DNA from 3 places in the Brevibacillus agri genome. Region 3 is predicted to be linked to each of the others. Evidence: a T-box and tRNA genes for the amino acid it is inferred to sense, from the RefSeq annotation. Region 3 holds a T-box; the other regions hold tRNA genes.

Region 1 (5,299 bases), 570 kb from region 3:
GACGATGGCCGGATCGTCTTCGATCGGTGTTTCCAAACTGGCGGGCAGCCTATCTGGATTGCTGTTGCCGGGGGACTGTTCTTTGTCATCTGTTGGTGACAATCGGATAAAATCTCGCTCGATGATCGTCAGCAGCGCGTCTTTTATGAGCGGGTCGGATTGTCCCAATGTATTTATCAGCATTTGCCTGCTGTCAGGTGTAGCGAGCATCTTTGTCACATCGACAAACAGCCTGCCACCGGCTTTGTGCATGGGGGCATTCGTCGTCAACAGAAAAACAGACATGCCCAAAGGCTTCATCGGGTCGGTCATCATTTGCTGGTGGCCCACCGATACGTAGACGTGATTGTCTTGATCGTTCGCTTCCGGGATGGGGTACAAAGTCGTAATCGGACGGCTCTGGACAATGTAAAACGTATCGTCAGCCAAACACCATTCGATATCTTGCGGGCAGCCCAAATAAGCTTCGATCTGTCTGCCGATGCGTGCCAGTTGCAAAATTTGCGGGTCGGTAAGAGTTTGCGCCTTTTGCCGCTCAGGCTCGATCTGCTCCGTCTGCGTCCCGCCTTCTTTTCGTCCGTAAATCGCCAACGTTTTGGTTGCGATCCTTTTGTCGACGATGTCCCCGTCCTTTACTCGATAACAATCGGCGGATACGAGGCCAGAGACGAGTGCTTCGCCAAGTCCAAAACTGGCGTCGATAGACAGCAGCTTCCGGTTGGCTGTAATCGGGTCGGCGGTAAACAAAATCCCGGAAGCGTGAGGGAAAACCATCCTTTGTACGATGACGGATAAAGAAACATGGCGGTGGTCAAATCCGTTTTGCATCCGGTAAATGACCGCGCGATCCGTAAACAGCGACGCCCAGCATTGGCTCATATGCTGCAAAATGGCTTCTATGCCGATGATGTTCAAATAGGTGTCCTGTTGACCAGCAAAAGAAGCGTGCGGCAAATCTTCCGCAGTCGCACTCGAGCGCACGGCATAAGCGTGTTCCGCTCCAAAGCGGGAGAGATAGTGCGTCACGGCTTCGACCACATCGGCGGGAATTTCGGCTTCCCTGATAATTTGCCGAAGCTGCCTGCTGATTTCACCAATTGGCTCCCGGTCTTCTGCGCTCAGCCTCGCCAGTCGATCCAGCAAAGCATGATACGTCTCGTTTTGTTCGATGGCTTTTTGATAGCCCGCTGTGGTCATACAAAATCCTTCCGGGACTTGTATGCCGGGGATTTTCGATAGCTCCCCCAGATTGATCCCTTTGCCGCCAACGAGCAACCGCGCTGTTTTTTCCATTTCCTGAAAACCGAGGACCAAAGCACTCATTCCGATCTCCCCTAACCATTCCATTGTGAAAAAGCATTTGACAGGTGTTTGTGCGGGTGATACAATTAAAGTGTAAAATGAGATACCACTAACCATAAAATTGAGTACACTCGTGTGCTCTGATTATATCATCGTGTCTTTTTAGGCGCAATCAAAAAGAACCTGGGCAGTTTTGCCAGGTTCTTTTCATTCATGCCGCTCCAAGCTGAAAAGCATATAAAAAAACCTGGAACGCGTCCAGGCAATCTGTTAGAGAATGCGAATGTTGGAACAATCACGACTGTTCAAATCTCAATCGCCTTTGCTATTGTATCATAAAAACTAGACATGTCAAAGAAATTTCTAGGACTGGCCCGCCCCCCCCATCGTGCCAGAAACCTCGGACCTCACTGCTTCTGTTTCGCCCCGTTGTGCGCTCGATCACGTCGGCCAACGCCTCGATCTGGCCGAGGACGGATATCGGGTCAAAGTAGAAAAAGGTTTTGTAATCGAGGACGATGACGCGATTCTCCCGGACAGCCGGAAGCTGCCTCCACACTCCGCTATCGACAACCGCCTTCAGCTCTTCCTCGGTCGTTTGGTCCCATGAGCAGAGAAACACGATGTCTGCGTCGGCGTATTCTTGGAGCAGCTCAAGCGAAATCGCCTGGTACTGTGCGCCGCTGTCGATCACTTCACGCTGCACCCGCTCATTGGCCTTGAAGCCGATCGCATGGTAGATCGCTTCCCCGCCCCGCCCGAAGTTGTCGCCGAGCACGGCAAGCTCTTTTCCGTTCGGATGAACAAGTGTCGCGGTCGCATTCATGAGAATTATTATCGAATCAAGCGTATCAAGAGGGCAGAAAGTTTGTCCATGCAGACAAATGACGAAAATTCAGCCGAAATGTGACTGGACCATTTTCCTCCAGCCAGTCCAATTGCTTCTCCATCGCCAAAGGATCGTACCCGTAAAAAACATTCGGGTCCGGCTCGTACACGCGGCCGTTTTTTACTGCCGGCAGACCGCGCCACACGCTCGACTCCAATACCTCGCACTCGGCGGGGGGCCAATGCGAATGATAGAGGAACAAAAAAATGTGATCGGCGGAGTAATCGGGCAGATCGTCCAGCGGGACGTGTATGTTCAGCAGCCCTTTTTCGATCATGTTCCGCTGCACGGCAGTCGGCGGCTGCAAGCCCAGCACATCGTATATCAGACACCCGCCCATGCTCGTCATGTTGCTGTAAACGTAGCATTTGCCCGAGACGATTTTCTCGATCAAAAACGTCTCGCCTCGGGCACGCTGGACGACCAGCTTGTTTTTTACCGCCAAAGCTCTTTCGTCAAACAGCAGGAGCCAGCGTTCTGCCTGTTCGCGACGCCCCACGGCTGCCGCGAGCACGAGCAGTTCCTCCCGCCAATCGCTGCATTCCTCGGGAATCGTGAACACCGGGGCGATCTCCCACAAGCTCTCGGTGTACTCTTCCCGATACACCATGATGAGGTCGGGCGGATTCGCCGCGAGCCACTGGACGGTTTTGTCGCTGTACCACTCCCCTTGCCTGAAACCTGAGCAGTCGAGCCGCTCCCGGTAATGAGCAGTCAGCCACGGCTCCATCCACAAGCCGACGACGCCAAACACCGGGACGATCCCCAGGCCAGCAGGCATACTGTGGCGTGCGGCATCAGGACGGCGATTCGTTTCGGCTGCTTTCTGTACACCGTCAGCGGAACGCCCACAATCTGCTTAAACTTTCGGCTGAAATAATAATCGTTGGCAAACCCGGTTTCCTGCGCAATCAGATGCAAATCTTTGTCCGACAACTGGAGCAGCTCCTGGCCTTTGCGGATTCGGACCCGGCCCAGGTATTCGACGAAGCTCACGCCCGTCTCCCAGGCGGCGGGGCGGCCGGAGTCGCAGCCGCTCGCTTGCGTGTAGCTGGAAGCGGGACAAGCCTGCCGCTGCCAGCAGTGTCAGCCTAATCCAGATCATGAATAGCAAAAAGGCTTTTGTTCTGCCGGAAAAAGCAGCCCAAAAGCCTGTCGTTTACTGGTATGGTGCGGTCGAGAGGACTTGAACCTCCACGGTGTTGCCACCACTAGAACCTGAATCTAGCGCGTCTGCCAATTCCGCCACGACCGCAAATGAAAACGTGGTGCCGGCGATAGGAATCGAACCCACAACCCCCTGATTACAAGTCAGGTGCTCTACCAATTGAGCTACACCGGCATAGATAATATTCGCCATTCGTGTATCGAAGAATGGCGGAGCTGACGGGACTCGAACCCGCGACCTCCGGTGTGACAGACCGGCGTGAACTCCAACTTCACCACAGCTCCATGTGGTTTATTTCCAACTTTTGCTCACTCTCGTGGGCACTTCTGTAATATAGCATGTCTTCTACCAACTTTGCAATAGTTTTTGAAATCTTTTTTTCTACATCATTTTTTCATAGATTTACCATTGAAAATCCGCTAGAATTTTATCTAGATATGCAGAAAATAGTAGATTGGTGGAGACGATGATATGAAACTTACTTCGAAGCTACTCACCTCCCTCGCCCTCTTCACTCTGCTGCCTACTGCTGCTCACGCCGCCTCTGGAGTGTATGTAGTATCAGCAGGGGACACGTTGAGCAAAATTGCCCGTGAGCACCAGACTACGGTCAGCCAGCTCATGCAAGTGAACCAACTGAAAAGCGATCAACTGTCGATTGGCCAGACTTTGTCCTTGCCTGAAGGCAGCCTGTCGACAGGCGGTGCAGCCGACGTCCCTCTCGATGTCGTAGCCGCCTCGATTGACTCCGCCAACAACGAGCCGGAAGAACTGACGGCTGGCGAAAAAGCGCGCGTGACGGTAGACGTGCTGAATGTGCGCAAAAAAGCGTCGACGGATGCGAGAATTTTAGGCAAGCTGAAGTTCGGTGACGTGGTTGAAGTCGTCGAGACTGGCAGCGAGTGGACCAAAATCGAGTTCGAAGATGATGAAGCCTACGTCTTCTCCGCTTACTTGAGTCCAAAGCTCGCCCCTGACGTTGCGTTCGCAGGCGATGTCGATTCCGCAAGCCTGCACCGTCTCGAATCGATCTTTGAACCACTGCTCAAAACTCCGTATGTGCTCGGAGGAACCACACCGGACGGATTTGATTGCAGCGGCTTTACTTCATACGTATTTAGCCGCCTCGGGGTTACACTTCCGCGTACATCCGAGGATCAATTCCGCGGGGGCGTATCCATTCCGCTCGAGCAAGCGCAGCCGGGCGACCTGCTGTTTTACGATTCGCTCGGAAAAGGACGCGTGTCCCACGTAGCGATCTACTTGGGCAATGGCACCATCGTCCATGCAAACGGCGAAGACGTTCGCTACGGCAAGGTGGAGTACATGCACAAGCTGTATCCGTTCTACGGCGTCAAGCGCTACGCCGAATTCCAGTAGCAATCCCCCGAAAAAACGGCCCACACCTGTCACCAGGTTGTGGGCTGTTTTCCTGTGAGTTCGGATCAATGAATTTCCGTGTTGTGTCCGGCCTGGGGAGGTGTCTGGTTGGCCCCAATTTCGATTTTGCCCAAGGCCTGCTTCATCTTGTCGAGCTGAAGCTGGTAATCGCGCACAACTACGGTGAGAACGCTGACCGACTCTTTGAAATCAGGTTCGCTGCTGACTCTGTCTATGGCTCTATGTAGATGCAGCATTTTGTTCTCTGTTTCCCGTAGTAGGTCGAGTAACTGCAATCCGTTTACCACGTAATCACCTCATTTGTTTTTTCTTACTTTCTCCCGGTCGGTTCGTTGCTATGCGCAAAAAAACGCCCGACATGACGATCGGACGTTTTTTCCTGTGGGCTGTGGGCTTTACGCACGCGCAGCGGCCAGCTCCACAAACGTATCAATATCTTTGGCAATCAGCGCAAGCGAGTTGCGCCAGAAGTCAACCGAGCGCACGTCGACGTCCATGATCGCGGCCACATCGGCAATGCTCATTTTGCCTGTGACAGA
Region 2 (5,299 bases), 1.6 Mb from region 3:
AATGAAAGCGCTCTACTTTCTCTAAGGGAATCAATAGTCTCTTGTGACAAATCTTCTTTAGTTAAATCAGCAATTTCATTTATATCGCCGTTCGACAACTCAGTAGAATACATTTCCAAAGTTGCGGTTAAAGCCTTCTTGGTACTAAAAGATTGAAGAACGAGGGAAATAATATCTTCTTTTTCTACATTCATTTTTCCAGCAATAAAAGGCAAATGTTCATCTCTAATAACGTAAATTGCTTTAATGGTGTTTTCGTCAGAATCATGATAATACGGCATTGGCTTTATATCCACATCAGTAATAACAGCAACTGGAACCTTTAATTGAGGAAAATCATTCAACCATTTTTCTGATCGAGAATAAATGTTCACATATCGGTTAAACGCAGTATTTCCTATATTTACAATGGACACTCCATATTTATGTAATGGTCGTCCAATTAGTTCAGCAATTGCAGGCACTAATAAATTTTCTGCATCACCCTCGACAAAGATGACGCCCTTTGCGAAAAACAAATTAGCTTTAGTCGAGTCTAGAAACCGCTCAAGAAATTTATAATCTTCCAACTCAAGTTTCGTATTTTCTCCATTCATTGGATATGCCGTTCCATCGTGTACTAATATTATATGTTCGAGCTTTGTAGATGCTGCTAATGTTGTACTATGGGTAGTTAAAATAAATTGCCCCCCTGTCGCGCCCTCTGACCTATTTTTCTGTAAATATTTAATTAATCTTAATTGCGCTTGAGGATGAAGATGGGCTTCAATTTCCTCGATTAAAGTAATATTGGGTCCAATAGAAAGTGCATCATCATGAAGTAAAAGCTCAGCAGCTATAAATAAAAGATTCAGACTACCTAATCCTGATGGAACATCCTCAAGCAGTAGACTTAATTTCTTTAGAATTTCATTTAGTTTAACTGGGGTTATTTTGAACTTAGATTCATGTTTCTCTTCACCATTCATTGGTTCATGGAAAAAACTATCCAGATAAGCTGTTAATTCAGATTTTATCGTTTTATCTTCACCATCTGAGTAGGGCAGATCAAAGAACTCTTCGACTTTATCATTAGCCTCTTGAAACGCAATCTCTAAGGGGTGCCTCTCTAACGAATTATTCTTCCGAAAAGCTCGATGATTTTTTAAAATTTGAGCAAGTCTAGATCTTACACCTGGTTTAAGTTCATTTTCAGCATCTCTAAGTGGCTTGAGATATGTTGATTTAAGTAGCTCTCGTGCAAGTCCCTCAAGTTTACTAGAAGCATTTTCTGGACCAGCTTTAACTGTTCTTTCTATTCTTTCACTGAAAAGTAAATCATTCTTCACTTTTTTTGCTGTCATTCTGACTTGTAGTTCATATTTTCCATCTTTATCAAAAGTAAGCCATTCCAAGAATATTCCCGCTTCTTTCTCCGATAATCCTGAAAAAATACATTCGATCTTGATCTCCTGAGCCGTATTCCCGTCTTTATCAACATGAAAGTCACTTTCAGATATACGAAATGAATCTTCACTTGAGGTTCCTAATGTCATTTTGATGGCATCAACTATTGCCGTTTTTCCCGAATCATTTTCCCCTATAAGTAAGTTAAAACTTTCATTAAACGGAACAACCAGTCCTGGTAATTTACTATCCTGCACAGATACGCCGTATTTTCTAAAGTTCCAAATATTTAGCTGTCGCAAAAACATAGTGCGACCCCCTCTTCTATTCGACCTAAAATTAGACGTTAGCACTACATATCACTTCATAATTCTACATCTATATACCCACTCCCTTCAAAACTTATGGTGAATTCTGTAAAAAATTGCAATAGCAGCGCGGGGATAGCCTCCCACACGCTGCCTTTTTTCAAACCAGCATTATTTTATCGGTAAACTGTCTCAAAATGAGCTAGAGCTCACTTATTAGACGGCACCTTTTTGTTTATGCTCTGATATCGAGGAGTGATGATGTGAAAAGGACTGCATCTTAATCAGCTCAAACCATGAGCAACAAACTACAAATCCCAAGAATACAAAAAGCTCTTGAAGCGTCGCAAGGACAAATTCAAGAGCTCGTTCATTTTTTAAATTGGTGCGGTCGAGAGGACTTGAACCTCCACGGTGTTGCCACCACTAGAACCTGAATCTAGCGCGTCTGCCAATTCCGCCACGACCGCAAATATGAAAATGGTGGAGGCTGACGGGATCGAACCGCCGACCCTCTGCTTGTAAGGCAGATGCTCTCCCGGCTGAGCTAAGCCTCCACTCTTCCCCGACAAAAGTCGGGTTCCAACCAGTTGTTGGGGCCCCGCAAAGTACTCGGCGTTGTTACAACGCATCCACTTCGCTTTGTGGGGGAACTAGGTGACCCGTAGGGGATTCGAACCCCTGTATGACAGCGTGAAAGGCTGCTGTGTTAAACCGCTTCACCAACGGGCCATGATGGCGGATGGAGTGGGATTTGAACCCACGAGACGGGTCGACCCCGCCTACACGATTTCCAATCGTGCTCCTTCGGCCGCTCGGACATCCATCCAAATTTTCCGCTTGCCCTGTTCGCATATCGCTCGGGCAAGAACTAATCTATCATATCTAGCAGCCGATTTCAAGGAGTATTTTAAAAGTTTTTCTGCGTGCAAATCTGTGAAAACGAAGCGGCTCCCCGCTGGCGTTCTCGTCCTGGCAGCGACCGCCATGACACCACCCTCTCTCCGCTCTGCCTCGCAAGTTTTTGCGTCAATTTTCGTGGAAATTGCCTAAAGCAACTTCCCCGCTTTTCCAATATGCTACCAATAATCATTGACGATGCGGAGTGATGGCTGGTGGGCAGAAGAAGACGGCGGGCAGGTCGGATTCCTTGTTTGTACGGAAACTGGTGCGGCCCGGGCTGTTCGGGGCCGGGCGCCCCGATTGACGATATCGACCGCTGCTGCAAAAAGCACGACCGCTGCTATCAAAAGCGCGGCTATTTTTCCTGTAGCTGCGACCAGGAGCTTTTGCGCTGCTTGCAAAACAAAATCGACATGAACACGGAAAAGGGCAGGGTGGCCGCGATGATTTCCGCCTATTTTTCCCGCTCCAAATGCATTCCGGACGACTTGAAATAGGCTGTTTTGCGAATTGTCACGATTGTCATTCTTCATACAAAAAATGGTAACACCTTGGACATGAATCTGCCATAACTCCCGTGTTTTTCCTTTGGCTTTTTTTGGTACTCTAGTGAATGTCCAAGGAGGGTACAAGGCCGTGGAAGTGCATATACGAACCGATGCCAGTGCAGCACTGACGTTAAAGAAAGAAATTATTTGTCATGGAATTTCCTGCTTTTATGTCCGCCCGTTTGAAAATGATCAAGTAGAATTTGTATTCCTCGCGCTCTCGGAGCACCAGAAGAAGCTGTTATCCTATACGCTGCGAAACTACAGCTACGCCCTAACTTACCTATCCTAATCCTAGCCATATAGCCACGATCATTTTCGTCCCCTGGGCAACCAGGGGATTTTTTACGGTACAAAAAAGCCATGCAAACCGCGCATGGCAAAGCGAAGCAACGGAGTGGCGGCTTGCGAGTAGCGGGCCGCTCTGTACAAAAGCCTGCTAGTTCCGCTTTCTTCTTAAATACGAAGAAATTTTAACTGGAACAGGAGGAATCCCCTCTCCCCCAACAACGACAGGCTGCCGCAAATCGCACGGACAGATGCCTGCACGCCTACACGCTTTTCGCCTACAGCCCCACCTGCTCGATAACCCCCAGGCGGTGCACATCGTCGGCGGTCACGGCGGACAGGGCATTCAAAAACTGAATCTGGAAGCTGCCCGGCCCTTCGTCGGCCGTCTTTTGCGCGGCGAGCTGGGCGGCGACACCGTATGTGACGAGCGCGGCGGCTCCGGCTAACAGCGTGTCTTTTTCCACAGCGGCAAATGCGCCCATCACGGAAGTCAGCAAGCAGCCCGTGCCTGTCACTTTGGTCAAGATCGGATGGCCGTTATGGATTGCGTACACCCGGCTGCCGTCGGCAATGACGTCGACCTTTCCGGTAATCGCCACGACCGTTTTCAGCTTTTGCGCCGCCGCTTTTGCCAGCGTTGCGACGTCTCCGCCCGCCTCGCCTGCGTCCACGCCTTTGATCTCCCACGCCTCTCCGATGACGTTGGCAATCTCTGCCGCGTTTCCGCGAATGAGGGTCACGTCCAGCTCGCGCACGATTTTTTGCGCGGTTTCCGTGCGGTACGGGGTTGCGCCTGCGCCTACCGGGTCAAACAGCACCGGGACCTGGTGGCGGTTGGCCGAGCTTCCGGCGATCAGCATCGCTTCTACTTCGCGTTCGTTCAACGTTCCCATGTTCAGGACGAGTGCCCCTGCGATTTTCGCCATATCAGCGACTTCCTGCTCGGCGTAGGCCATGACAGGTGACGCGCCGAGGGCGAGCAAGCCGTTGGCCGTGAAGTTGGTCACGACGACGTTTGTGATGTTGTGCACCAGCGGATTGCGCTTTCGTACTGTTTCCAGCAGTTTGCCGATGGACTCAAGCTTCATCCTAGCGATCCCTCTCTTTCGTATCTGCAGACTGGGGAATCATCTTGAACACTTCCACAATCTCCCCCAGCTCCGGATGATCCTGTCTTACTCCTATGATGATATAGGATTGCTCGAGCGCAGGCAATTCGGGCATGGTGGCAGAAAGCCTCCACGCTGTTTTCTCACGGTCCGTCACGGTCGCCAGGAAGGAAACGCGTCCGGCCCTTCTTTGCAAAACTTCCACTTCCACAAGCGTGCCGTAAATCTTCAAGCGGTCATCCGGGTGGGCAATCCGGTTTTCCTCTACCCATTTTTCCTTTAATTCCTCAACTTTTAGCGACTTCCAGCGGTCGAGAAACTCCCAATCCTTCGAGTGCGGAAAAATATGCTTCGTCTGCTCCAGGAACGTGTTGTACTCTCCGTGAAGCTGATCGATGTATTCGTCCACTTCCTCCGAGATGACGCGGATGTGCTCCTCCCCGCACGTGCGAATGTGATGAGCCAGGAACTTAAAGGACTCGATCATGTCAAAGTTCCCCCACCCCCAAGGTTGTTCGCCGAAAACTCCCCCCCGGGTCCGGCACTTTTGGCAGGTGAAGTAGTAGTATGTAGCCATAGCTGTTCCCCTATCTCCCCTATTTGGTCTCTTTTCTCATATCGGTTGGGGAAGCGGTGCAATTTATGTTACATTCGAACCTATTTTGCCAAAAGGAAAGCAAAAGATGGCTCCCGCCCGGCAGCGGAAACCATCTCGGCTCATACTCCTTTGATCGCGACGAGCGGCTTGCACTTG
Region 3 (5,299 bases):
CGGCATGTTTGTGAACCAGGGCGCCCTTGCTTTTGAGCTGTGGACGGGAACCGACGCACCGACGGAAGTCATGCGCGAAGTCGTCTTGCAGCAACTGACGAAAACAACCTGATCGAACATGATTGCAGGAACTAAAGGAGGCATGCCGATGTTGACCGGCAAGCAAAAGCGCTTTTTGCGCGCAGAAGCTCATCATCTCACCCCGATTTTCCAGGTAGGAAAAGGCGGCGTTAACGAAAATATGATTACCCAGATCAAGGAAGCGCTGGAAGTGCGCGAGCTGATTAAAGTCGCGATTTTGCAAAACAACAGCGACGACAAGCATGAAGTAGCAGAAGAACTGGCAGCAGGTGCGGGTGCCGAGCTGGTGCAACTGATTGGCCATACGGTTGTCTTGTACAAAGAGTCCCGGGAGCACAAGACGATCAAGCTGCCGTAAGTGATCGAACACCATGAAGGACGCACGAAAAAAAGTCGGGATCATGGGCGGCACGTTTGATCCCATCCATTGCGGCCACTTGCTGGCGGCTGAACAGGCCAGAGAGCAGGCTGGACTTGACGAGGTCTGGTTTATGCCATCGCACATTCCGCCGCACAAGAGCAGGGAGGGGCTGACAGAGGCGCATCATCGCCTGCAAATGGTTCAGCTCGCCATAGCCGATCACGAGTCGTTTCGCGTGACGGATATCGAACTGGCCCGAAAAGGCCCCTCTTACACGTACGATACGATGGTTCTGCTCACGCAGCAGTTTCCTGATTGTCAGTTTTCTTTTATTATTGGGGGAGACATGGTAAAAATCTTGCCCAAATGGTACCAGTTCCAACAGTTGATCCGCATGGTACGCTTTATAGGTCTGGCGCGACCGGGCACGGAGCTGGAGCGGGAGGCGTGCGAGTACGTCACCTTCGTGGAGATGCCGGTCTGGGACATCTCTTCCACGTTAATCCGGGAAAAGGCGGCGGCGGGCAAAAGCATCCGCTATCTGGTACCTGATGCTGTGGAGCGTTATATAAAGGAGAACCGATTCTATGAAACTCTTGTCTAATCGGGAGGAACTGCTTGCGCGCATCCGGGCGCAAATGCACGAGAAGCGCTACAAGCATACTTTGGGGGTCGCCCAGTCTGCCCGCGAGCTTGCACAGCGATACGGCGCTGACCCTGACAAAGCCGAGCTTGCCGGACTTTTGCACGACTACTGCAAATGCTGGCCCGTGGAGAAAATGTTCGAAATTCTCGTTCGCCACGATATGCCGACAGAGCTGTTGGAAGGGGAAAAAGAGCTGTGGCACGCTTTTGCCGGGGCAATCGTCATTCAGAACGACCTGGGAGTGACGGACCCGGATATTTTGCAAGCCGTTCGCTACCATACGACCGGGCGAGCCGGGATGTCCCTGTTAGAAAAAGTGGTTTGTGTGGCAGACTATATAGAACCGAACCGGAATTTTCCTGGCGTGGAGCAGATTCGCACGCTGGCCGAGAAAGACCTTGATGCCGCCCTGGCTCTCGCTTTGGGAGGCACGATCCAGTTTTTGATAGAAAAGCAGAAGACGGTCTATCCGCTGACGCTTACCGCTTATAACGATCTGGTATCCCGCAAAGGGAAAGAAGGAGGGCTTTGATGGTTAAAACAGTAGAAGAGTTGGCTCGCTTGGTAGTGAAGGCAGCAGAAGACAAAAAGGCAGAAAATCTGAAGGTGCTGGACATCAGCAAGCTTTCGGTGATTGCAGACTACTTCATGATCTGCCACGGAAACAACGAGCGTCAGGTGCAGGCGATCGTGCGCGAAATTCGCGATCAAGCCCACAAAAACGGTTTTGACGTTCGCGGCATTGAAGGCGCGGATGAGGGACGCTGGGTGCTCGTCGACCTCGGCGATATCGTGATTCACGTCTTCCACCGCGAAGATCGCGAGTTTTACAATCTGGAGCGACTGTGGAAGGATGCAGAAGAAGTGTCCTTCGCTGCGCAAGGGTAAAAACGGATGGCGTACGCACACATGGCCGCAGTTTACGACAGGCTGATGGCGGACACCCCCTACGATCAATGGCTGGACTGGGTCGAGCGCACCTGGCAAAAGGGAGAGGCCCCAAAACGAGTCATTGATCTGGGCTGCGGGACGGGATCGATTGCGATTCCGCTGGCCAAGCGCGGCTATCGGGTCACGGGCGTCGATCTGTCCGCCGAGATGCTGGCGATTGCCTACGACAAAATGCGGCAGGAGCAAGTAGAGGTGGCGTGGGTCGAGCAGGATATGCGCGAGCTTTCCTTGCCGGAGGCGGACGCGGTCATTTCCTTGTGCGACTCTCTCAGCTACCTGACAGAAGAAGCGGACGTGCAGGAGACGTTTCGGCGCGTCTTCGCTCACCTTGCTCCCGGGGGAAGCTTTTTGTTCGATGTGCACAGCCCGTACAAAATGCTGCATATTTTCGGCGACGAGACATTCACCTACGTCGACGATGAGGTTTCGTACATTTGGCAATGTTTTTGCGATCCGCTGCGCCTGGAGGTAGAGCACCAGCTCACCTTTTTCGTCCGCCAGCCAAACGGCTTGTACGAGCGGCTGGAGGAGGAGCATTGGCAAAGAGCCTACCAGCCGGTCCAACTGATGCGCTGGCTGGCCGACGCGGGCTTCACGGACATCGTCATTACGGCAGACTATTCGGATTTGCCGCCGCAGGAAGCGAGCGAACGCTTATTTTTTGCCGCTCGCAAGCCGTAGGGTTTGACACGGTTGGTTTATATTGACTATAATGGCGTTATAACTACAAATTTCGACGCGTTTAAGAGGAATAGTAGGAATATGCCCCGCGCATACAGAGAGTTGACGGCAGGTGCAAGTCAACCCGGGACTATCTGAACTCGCCTCCCAGCACTTGCCCCGAAGGCCATGTGTACATGGTTGCGTAAGGGCAGGCGGCTCATCCCCGTTACGGATTTCAAGTGGGTGAATGCTTTTTCATTCGCCAATCTGGGTGGTACCGCGGGAATATAAACAAACCTCTCGTCCCTTTCGTAGAACGACTGGGGACGTGGGGTTTTCTTTATACTGGACCGGAATGTACAGATTCTTATCCGGTATAAGTGCAACGAAGGCTACGCCAATGGCTCGGTGTAGCCGAGTTTTCATTTTTTACCTATTTCAAGATGGGAGTGCTCTACCATGGTTTTCAGTCATCGTGATGTTGAAAAAAAGTGGCAACAATACTGGGAGCAAAACAAGACCTTCAAAACTTCTGAGGACCCGAACAAGAAAAAGTTTTACGCACTCGATATGTTCCCGTATCCATCTGGTGCCGGGCTGCACGTCGGACACCCGGAAGGCTATACGGCTACCGATATTTTGTCCCGCATGAAGCGGATGCAAGGCTACAACGTGCTCCATCCAATGGGCTGGGATGCGTTTGGCTTGCCAGCCGAGCAGTACGCGCTCGATACGGGGAATGACCCTGCGGAGTTCACAGAAAAAAACATCAACACGTTCCGCCGCCAAATCAAGTCGCTCGGCTTCTCCTACGACTGGGACAGAGAGATCAACACGACCGATCCGCACTACTACAAATGGACCCAGTGGATTTTTACGAAGCTGTATGAGCACGGCCTGGCCTACGTTGACGAAGTAGCCGTGAACTGGTGCCCGGCGCTGGGAACCGTTCTGGCCAACGAAGAAGTCATTGACGGCAAAAGCGAGCGCGGCGGCCATCCGGTCGAACGCCGCCCGATGAAACAATGGGTATTGAAAATTACCGCGTATGCGGAAAGACTGCTCGAAGACCTGGAAGAGCTGGACTGGCCGGAGAGCATCAAGGAAATGCAGCGCAACTGGATCGGCCGTTCCGAAGGGGCAGAGGTTACGTTTGCCATTGAGGGACACGACCAGACCTTTACTGTCTTCACGACCCGCCCGGATACGCTCTACGGCGCCACCTACACGGTACTCGCTCCCGAGCACAAGCTGGTGGAACAGATTACGACGCCAGAGCAGAGAGCAGCGGTAGAAGCTTACCTGGAGCAGACGAAGCACAAAAGCGATCTGGAGCGTACCGACCTGGCGAAAGAAAAGACAGGGGTATTCACAGGCGCCTATGCGATCAACCCGGTTAACGGCGAACGTCTGCCGATCTGGATTGCCGATTACGTGCTGATTAGCTACGGAACAGGCTCGATCATGGCTGTACCGGCGCACGATGAGCGCGACTACGAGTTCGCCAAGACGTTTGATCTGCCAATCAAAGCGGTCATCGCAGGCGGAGACATTTCCAAGGAAGCGTACACAGGCGACGGAGAACACATCAACTCCGGCATGCTCGATGGCCTGAACAAAGAACAGGCGATCAACAAAATGATCGAATGGCTGGAGAAAGAAGGCAAAGGCAGCCGCAAAGTGACCTACCGTCTGCGCGACTGGCTGTTCAGCCGTCAACGCTACTGGGGCGAGCCAATTCCAATCCTGCATCTGGAAGACGGCACAATGAAAACTGTGCCAGAATCCGAATTGCCGATCATGCTGCCTAAAACAAAAGAAATCAAGCCGTCCGGCACAGGCGAATCGCCGCTCGCCAACATCACCGACTGGCTGAACACCGTCGATCCGGAAACCGGCAAGAAAGCGCGCCGCGAGACGAACACCATGCCGCAATGGGCGGGCAGTTGCTGGTACTTCCTGCGCTTTATCGACCCGCACAACGACAAAGCTTTGGCCGATCCGGAAAAGCTGAAACAATGGCTGCCAGTCGACATCTACATCGGCGGTGCAGAGCACGCTGTATTGCACTTGCTCTACTCCCGCTTCTGGCACAAATTCCTGTACGACATCGGCGTCGTGCCAACCAAGGAGCCATTCCAGAAGCTGTTTAACCAAGGCATGATCCTCGGTGAAAACAACGAAAAAATGAGCAAGTCCAAAGGCAACGTCGTCAACCCGGACGATATCGTCAACAGCCATGGTGCCGACACGCTCCGCCTGTACGAAATGTTCATGGGGCCGCTGGATGCATCCATCGCCTGGTCGACAAAAGGTCTCGATGGCGCGCGCCGCTTCCTGGACCGCGTGTACCGCCTGTTCGTTCAAGACAACGGCGAGCTGAACCCGAAAATCGTCGATACGAACAAACCGACCAGCATGGAGCGCGTCTACCATCAAACCGTGAAAAAAGTGACGGAAGACTACGAGGGCCTGCGCTTCAATACAGGGATCTCCCAGTTGATGGTATTCGTCAACGAAGCGTACAAAGCAGACGTCCTGCCGAAAAAATACATGGAAGACTTCGTGAAAATGCTGTCCCCGATCGCCCCGCACTT

What was found. The T-box of region 3 lies ahead of leuS (leucine--tRNA ligase). A T-box ahead of a tRNA ligase gene usually reads a tRNA of that ligase, here a tRNA-Leu.
Region 1: it has a tRNA-Leu gene. The T-box ahead of leuS (leucine--tRNA ligase) is inferred to sense a tRNA for this amino acid. The anticodon was not compared.
Region 2: it has a tRNA-Leu gene. The T-box ahead of leuS (leucine--tRNA ligase) is inferred to sense a tRNA for this amino acid. The anticodon was not compared.

Annotation. Positions count from the first base shown of each region.
Region 1 is NZ_CP026363.1:3,311,269-3,316,567, forward strand. Features, by position in the region: gene ppsA (phosphoenolpyruvate synthase) at 1-1,323, opposite strand, end outside; gene BA6348_RS16155 (ABC transporter substrate-binding protein) at 1,628-2,128, opposite strand; gene BA6348_RS16160 (ABC transporter substrate-binding protein) at 2,154-2,945, opposite strand; gene BA6348_RS16165 (helix-turn-helix domain-containing protein) at 2,906-3,187, opposite strand; tRNA gene BA6348_RS16170 (tRNA-Leu) at 3,360-3,446, opposite strand; tRNA gene BA6348_RS16175 (tRNA-Thr) at 3,458-3,533, opposite strand; tRNA gene BA6348_RS16180 (tRNA-Asp) at 3,567-3,643, opposite strand; gene BA6348_RS16185 (C40 family peptidase) at 3,831-4,739, shown strand; gene BA6348_RS16190 (hypothetical protein) at 4,805-5,047, opposite strand; gene BA6348_RS16195 (M3 family oligoendopeptidase) at 5,156-5,299, opposite strand, start outside.
Region 2 is NZ_CP026363.1:2,284,332-2,289,630, reverse strand. Features, by position in the region: gene BA6348_RS11480 (ATP-dependent nuclease) at 1-1,694, opposite strand, end outside; tRNA gene BA6348_RS11475 (tRNA-Leu) at 2,078-2,164, opposite strand; tRNA gene BA6348_RS11470 (tRNA-Val) at 2,176-2,251, opposite strand; tRNA gene BA6348_RS11465 (tRNA-Glu) at 2,353-2,426, opposite strand; tRNA gene BA6348_RS11460 (tRNA-Ser) at 2,431-2,523, opposite strand; gene BA6348_RS11455 (phospholipase A2 family protein) at 2,810-3,094, shown strand; gene thiM (hydroxyethylthiazole kinase) at 3,712-4,524, opposite strand; gene BA6348_RS11440 (hypothetical protein) at 4,526-5,032, opposite strand; gene BA6348_RS11435 (RtcB family protein) at 5,263-5,299, opposite strand, start outside.
Region 3 is NZ_CP026363.1:3,881,445-3,886,743, reverse strand. Features, by position in the region: gene BA6348_RS19110 (shikimate dehydrogenase) at 1-112, shown strand, start outside; gene yhbY (ribosome assembly RNA-binding protein YhbY) at 149-439, shown strand; gene BA6348_RS19100 (nicotinate-nucleotide adenylyltransferase) at 453-1,046, shown strand; gene yqeK (bis(5'-nucleosyl)-tetraphosphatase (symmetrical) YqeK) at 1,030-1,620, shown strand; gene rsfS (ribosome silencing factor) at 1,620-1,976, shown strand; gene BA6348_RS19085 (class I SAM-dependent DNA methyltransferase) at 1,983-2,720, shown strand; T-box leader at 2,772-3,013, shown strand; gene leuS (leucine--tRNA ligase) at 3,162-5,299, shown strand, end outside.